Luteolibacter sp. LG18: one gene and its partner. The main gene of each other region encodes a partner of the protein of the gene in region 2 in a complex. Links are inferred from orthologs where the notes say so. Each region holds a gene or a part of one and is shown on either strand. Other genes may lie near its edges.

The links.
Region 1: the proteins of fabF (region 2) and llg_RS01960 are in contact, whole or in part, in a solved structure (PDB 6OKG), measured with the Escherichia coli proteins. The link is inferred for Luteolibacter sp. LG18 from one-to-one orthologs.

What each region holds. Positions count from the first base shown.
Region 1 is NZ_AP024600.1:487,091-490,130, forward strand. What follows is about bases 319-3,040. They hold llg_RS01960 (acyl carrier protein), read right to left. Parts: upstream 1,940-3,040; coding sequence 1,697-1,939; downstream 319-1,696. Other genes in these bases: llg_RS01950 (LysM peptidoglycan-binding domain-containing protein), read right to left, coding at 319-1,044; llg_RS01955 (hypothetical protein), read right to left, coding at 1,062-1,598; llg_RS01965 (hypothetical protein), read right to left, coding at 2,032-2,871; thiH (2-iminoacetate synthase ThiH), read left to right, coding at 2,977-3,040. Also shown: llg_RS01945 (acetyl-CoA carboxylase carboxyltransferase subunit alpha), read right to left, coding at 1-97; more of llg_RS01950, read right to left, coding at 112-318. UniProt on the Escherichia coli protein: Carrier of the growing fatty acid chain in fatty acid biosynthesis.
Region 2 is NZ_AP024600.1:5,452,486-5,455,656, reverse strand. Bases 177-3,029 are described here. They hold fabF (beta-ketoacyl-ACP synthase II), read left to right. Parts: upstream 177-905; coding sequence 906-2,153; downstream 2,154-3,029. Other genes in these bases: llg_RS21680 (hypothetical protein), read left to right, coding at 2,788-3,029; llg_RS21685 (thioesterase family protein), read left to right, coding at 2,162-2,557; llg_RS21695 (hypothetical protein), read left to right, coding at 504-743; llg_RS21700 (hypothetical protein), read left to right, coding at 177-504. Also shown: more of llg_RS21700, read left to right, coding at 1-176; more of llg_RS21680, read left to right, coding at 3,030-3,171. UniProt on the Escherichia coli protein: Involved in the type II fatty acid elongation cycle. Catalyzes the elongation of a wide range of acyl-ACP by the addition of two carbons from malonyl-ACP to an acyl acceptor.

The DNA of each region.
Region 1 (3,040 bases), 5.0 Mb from region 2 along the record:
CCGACATGTCGATATTCTGTGACGCTGCCTTCGTGCGAAGTTTCTCGAGTTCGCGTTCGAGTTCGGCGACGGGCTTTTCGAATTCCAGGAGCTGCATGGGCGTGAGGGAGGCTAGCGGGTGGCGGGGCGGATTTCCACATCATTCCCGACCCGGGTCAGGATGTAGAGTTCCTCCATGTCGGAGGGCTTCAGGTAGAGGCCCCGGGGAATGGCGGCGTCCTTGTCGGTGCCGCCGGCGAGCGGACGAATCTGGAGATTGATCTTCGCCAGACGGATGATTTTCTCGGACTGGCGGTAGCCCTTGTTGCCGGGGGCCAGCTTCTTGCCGTCCAGATAGGCGGACATCGAGTCGATGGTGGTCTTCTGGGCCGCCATGTTCGAGGGGATCTGGACGTGGATGAGCGGGTAGTCCTTCACGAACTTCGCCAGCGGCGGCTGCCCCTCCTTCTGCTCCAGCTTCCACAGCGAAAGGATCTTCTTCTGCGGCTCGATCAGAATCCGGTAATCCAGCGGCATCACAATCAGGTCGTCGCCCGGGTGCAGGCCGCCGAAGTCGGTCAGGCCGTTGAGCATCATGATGCAGTCCAGCGAGCACTTGGTCGCGGCGGAGATCTTCATGAAGGAGTCCCCCTTCTTCACATCGTAGGTCACCTTGTTCTCCTTGAAATCCAGGGACAGGATTTCATCCAGGTTGATCTCGCCGACGATCCGGCGGGCATCGGCGGCGGAGGCGGAGGACGGATAGACATTGACCACGGACTCCAGCTTCTCCCGGGCCTCCGGGATATTTCCCATGGCCACCAGCTCCACGGCCTTCTGATAGGCCACCTCGCCGGGCTCGACGTCCGGCATGTCCGCGGAATCGAGCATCTTGCTGACGTCGCTGTCCGGCCCCTTCGGCACCACGTCCGTGGGATTCGGGACGTACTTGGAGAAGAACGGTAGCGGCTTCACCGTGATGTGGTAGACCAACCCACCGGTGAGACCGAGCACGCCAAGCACGGCGAGCGCGGCGAGCAATTTGATGAAGGTCCAGATCCGCATGGCGTGTCGCGGGGCGATCAGAGCAAGCCCCGGCGCTTGAAGTCAAACGCGTTGATGGCCTGCGAGCGCAGAATCATCTCGAAGGAGAATTTGAAAAGCGAAACCTCCCAGGCGTCGTCGACGCCCTCGATGACGGCACGGGCGGGATTCCCCGTCCGGCGGATGTCCTCCAGCACGCGGTCGCGGACGGCCTCGATCGAGTCGTGGACGATCTCCTCGGTGACCTGGCTGCGGCGGAATTGGAAACCGTATTGCAGGAAGGCGAGGTCCTTCCCCTCGGCGCGGAGCTTCTCCATCATCGCGTCGAGCCGCTTGCGGGCATTGTCGTTGAAGCCCTCCAGCTCGATCTCCCGGTAGGCTTCGGGACGCATGATCCGCGGCCGCATCGCCTCCAGGTGGCCGGTGCGGATCCGCACCTCACCGGCGCGGTCCATCAACTCGCTGAGGAGCTGGAACTCGAAGCGCGTCTCCCCGAACGTGTCGATCCGCCGGTCCGGCTCGCGCAGGACGCGGGTCGTCTCGATGGCATACTGGATGTCGTCCGGTGAGTGCATGGGCGGCGCAACCTCGGGCGTTCCGCGCGGATTGCAATGAAAAGGGCGAACTCCACCCGGGAGTCCGCCCTTTTGGAAAGTGCGTCAGACGGGGACGATCAACCCTGCTGGGCGGTGACGTAGGTCACAACGTCGCCCACGGACTGGAGCTTCTCGGCTTCTTCGTCCGGAACTTCGATTTCGAACTCTTCTTCGAAAGCCATCACGAGCTCGACGGTATCGAGCGAATCGGCACCGAGATCCTCGATGAACTTGGCTTCAAGGGTCACCTGGTCGGCGCTCACACCGAGCTGGTCGACGATGATGTCCTTCACGCGGTCTTCAATGCTTTTGTCAGACATGTGCTGCTTGGTTGGTAGTTGACGTTGGGGCTGCTTAACGACGGGGGCCGGGGTTGGCAACCTCGAAAAGCCGCGGGGGTCTCCGGGCGATTTCAGTCGGTTCCGCTGGCGGAGTCAACCTCTCCCGAGGCGACCGGCGCGTACTCGATGACTTCTCCGGAAAAGCGCGCGCGCAGGTGCTGCATCAGGCGTTCCGCTGGCTCACCCTGCTCTTTTTTGAATCCACCGTAGGTCAGGCCGTCGATGCGGACCCGGCCGGAACCGGCAGGACCGGCGTAATCGACGAACGCGAGCCCCTTGCCCTCCCATTTCCGGAGGTCCAGGCGCTTCAGGTCTGCGAAGGGGATATGCCTGCCATCCGCGGTGTGGAGGGATTCGCCATCCACCGTGATGCTGCGTCCAACAGTGCGGATGAGGTAAAAGGCGGAGACGGCGGCGAGCGCGGAGAAAACCCAGAACACCACCCACTGCTCGCGGATCTTGCCCGCCTCGTGCGGTTCGTGCGGCGGAATGGCGTCCATCTTCCACGCCGTCCAGTTCTTCGAGTAGTCCTCCCACAGCCGCTGCCACTGGGGATTGGACTTCATCAATTCGGCGTCGCGGAGGGGTTCCGGCCACTTCATTCCGGGCTGGACCTCCGGCGGCAGCACCGATCCGTCCTGCGGCTTGTCCTTCCAGGTGAAATCCACCTCCTGGGCCTCGGCGTATTTCCGCCACTCGCCCGGAGTCAGGCCCTGGCCCTTGGATTTGAACTCCTGGTCCGCCTTGATGAAGGCGGCGCGGAGATAATACGAGGCGTTCTGGCGGCGATAGCCAATGGTGCCGTCCTTGTAGAACAGGAAGGCGAACACGCCGAACATGACGAGCATCACCACCGCTCTCAGGAGGAACCACGGCGTCGGCTTGCAGATGATCTTTTCGGGCTGGGTCATCGGATCGCGGGCAGAAAACCCGTGATCGGGGAAATTGGCAAGTCCGCTCGGGAGGCGCATCCGCCTTTGACGTGCCGCCCCCGGGGGGGCATGGTGCCCCCGGCCATGGGCTTTTCCGAACGTTTTCCCGAACTCCTCGAGCGACCGACCCCGCTGATGCGCCGGTTCG
Region 2 (3,171 bases):
CGTCCGGAGGAATCGCCCATCGTGCAGGCGCTGGACCGGGAGATGTTCCGCCCGCCGGTGACGGCTGCGGGCTACCGGAGCCCGCTGCGGGAGTTTCCGCGGGACGGGGCGGCCGGGGGGATGCAGGTGGCGGCGCGGGGCGAGCGGGTGTTTCCGCCGCAGCCGCCGCTGGAACCGCTGCCGAAGGAGGCCGCGCCCGCGCCGCTGGTGCCGGGGCTGACGATGCTTTCGAAACTGCCGGCGGATGCGAAACCGGCGGAGCTGCCTCGTTTCCAAGGGGAAGTGTCTCCGGAAATGGCGGCCACGACGTGGCAGTTCCTCGTCGAGGTGGGGGAAAAGGGCCACGCGCTGCGGTGCGTGGCGCTGGATGGGGCGAAGCCGGACGGGGAGCAGGATGATTTCTCCCGCGCCCTGGGGACCTGGCTGTGCCAGGTGCATTTCGGTCCCGGTGCCGCCAAGGCGGGTTGGATCGCCGTGGAGATCCATTTCAGCCGCGTGCCGTGATGGAAGTGACCTTGTCCGAGTTCGTGCTGTGCGTGCTGCTGGTTTCCCTGGGGCTGGTGGGCCTGTTCACGCTGGTATCCCGGGTGTCCCGGCGCGGCGTGGAGCTGCGGGCGATCCGCCACCGGATCATCTGCCGGTTGTGCCTGCACCCGTTCGAGGACCACAGCTCCGAACGCACCCCGACCTGTCCGGCCTGCGGCGCGCTCAACGAGCGGGGGCGGGACCGGAGGCTCGGCTGACGCCGATCCTGAAAGAATAGGACCTATAAGACTTATAAGTCCTATAGGACCTATGTGTTTCGTGTGGAGAACGATGAACGAGGGGCCTTCGGGCCCTCCGGGCTTGCCTAGGCGGATTTCCGGCTCCATCGTGCGCCCGCGCCCAGCGCGCCCCTATTCATTATGAGCGAACGACGCGTCGTCATCACCGGCATTGGTTGTATTTCTCCCCTCGGCAACGATCTGGCCTCCACCTGGGATGGCCTGAAGAACGGCCGCAGCGGGATTGGTCGGATCACGCTGCTGGATCCGGAGCCGTTTGAGTGCAAGATCGCGGGTGAGGTGAAGAACTTCAACGCCGACAGTTACTTCAAGGCTCCGAAGGACGCGCGCCGTTCCGACCGCTACGTGCAGTTCGGCGTGGCCGCCGCGAAGCTGGCGATCGAGGACTCCGGCCTGGACACCAATGCGATCGACCCGCGCCGCGTGGGCGTGATGGTGGGCTCCGGCATCGGTGGCCTGGCCACGCTGGAGCGGGAGCACGAGGTCTGCCTGACCAAGGGACCGAAGCGCGTCTCGCCCTTCACCATCCCGATGATGATTTCCAACATCGCCAGCGGCATCATTTCCATGGAGCACGGCCTGCTCGGCCCGAACATGGTGATCGTGACCGCCTGCGCGACCTCGAACCACAACATCGGGGAAGCCTGGCGCATGATCAAATTCGGCGACGCCGATGCCTTCGTCTGCGGTGGCGCGGAATCGACGATCCTGCCGATGGGCCTCGCCGGATTCGCCAACATGAAGGCGCTCAGCACCCGCAACGACGACCCGGAAGGCGCGTCCCGCCCGTTCGACAAGGGGCGCGACGGCTTCGTGATGGGTGAAGGCGCCGGCGTGGTGGTGATCGAGGAACTCGAGCACGCCCTGAAGCGCGGTGCGAAGATCTACGCCGAACTCGCCGGCTACGGCGTGAGCGCGGATGCCTACCACCTCAGCGCGCCCTCCCCGGACGGTTCCGGCCCGGCCTACGCCATCCAGATGGCGCTGCGCCACGGCAAGCTGAACCCGGAGGATGTGGACTATCTCAACGCCCACGCGACCTCCACCGGTCTCGGCGACATCGCGGAAACCAAGGCGATCAAGCGCGCCTTCGGCGACTACGCCACCAACGGCCTGGCGGTGAGCTCCACCAAGTCGATGACCGGCCACATGCTCGGCGCGGCCGGCGGCATCGAGCTGATCGCCAGCGTGATGGCGATCCGCGACAATGTCATCCCGCCGACGATCAACGTGCAGGAGCAGGACCCGGAGTGCGATCTGGACGTCGTCCCGAACACCGCCCGCGAGGCGAAGGTGGATGTGGCGATGAGCAACAGCTTCGGCTTCGGCGGCCACAACGCCACCGTGGTGGTGAAGCGCTACGTCTGATCCGCCGCATGGACGCGCCGCTCTATCGCCACGCCACGGAGATCGCCTTCGGGGACACCGATGCGAGCGGCCTGATGCATTTTCCCAGCGTGTTCCGCTACGTCGAGGCGGCGGAACACGCTTTTTTGCGCGCGAACGACATCCATGTTTTCGACCGCGAGAACGGCGGCTGGCCGCGGGTCCATGTGGACTGCGACTACCGCCGCCCGATGTTCTTCGGGGACCGGATCGAGGTGCGGCTCGGCATTTCGAAAATCGGCGGCACCTCGCTGACCTGGGTGTTCGAGATCTGGAAGGGCGACGAATGCTGCGCCGCCGGATCGATCGTCACCGTGCGCGTGAACGCGGTCGGCAAGCCGCTGGAGATCGACGCGGCGACGCGGGCGGTGCTGGGGGGGGGCTGAAGGGGAGGTAGGGTCGCACCGCCGGGGCGACCGGGTCCAACGGTTGCGTCCGCTGCCAGCGGCGCGTCCCGTCCCTTTGTCTGTGGGGACGGAGTCTGGTTCGCGGACGGCGTCGTCCGCCCGGTCATCTCGGCGAGATGACCTACCTTTGCCGTTGCGAGGTGATGACGGTCTTGCCAGTTTCCAACATGGCCCGTCCAGATCGCGACTACCTTCCACATGACCCTCCGATGTGGATCGATCCGTCGCAGGAGGCATGGTTTGTGACGGTGTGTTGCGAGCCGCGCGGTCACAACCAGCTCGCATTTCCCGGCCTTTGGTCGCATCTACGGGAAAGCATCGAGCGTCGGAACGAGGGCGGTCAATGGCGGTGCTCGCTTTTTCTCGCCATGCCGGATCACGTGCATTTCATCGTGACTTTTCCCGGGGATTTTTACCTGAGGAAGACGATGGCGGAATGGAAGCGGTGGCATGCTTCACGGCATGGCATTCAATGGCAGCGCGGGTTTTTCGATCATCGTTTGCGGACGGAGGACAGCGGAGTAGAGAAGCGAAATTACATTCTTCAGAATCCGGTTCGGGCGGGATTGGTGGAGAAGACGGAAGATTGGCCC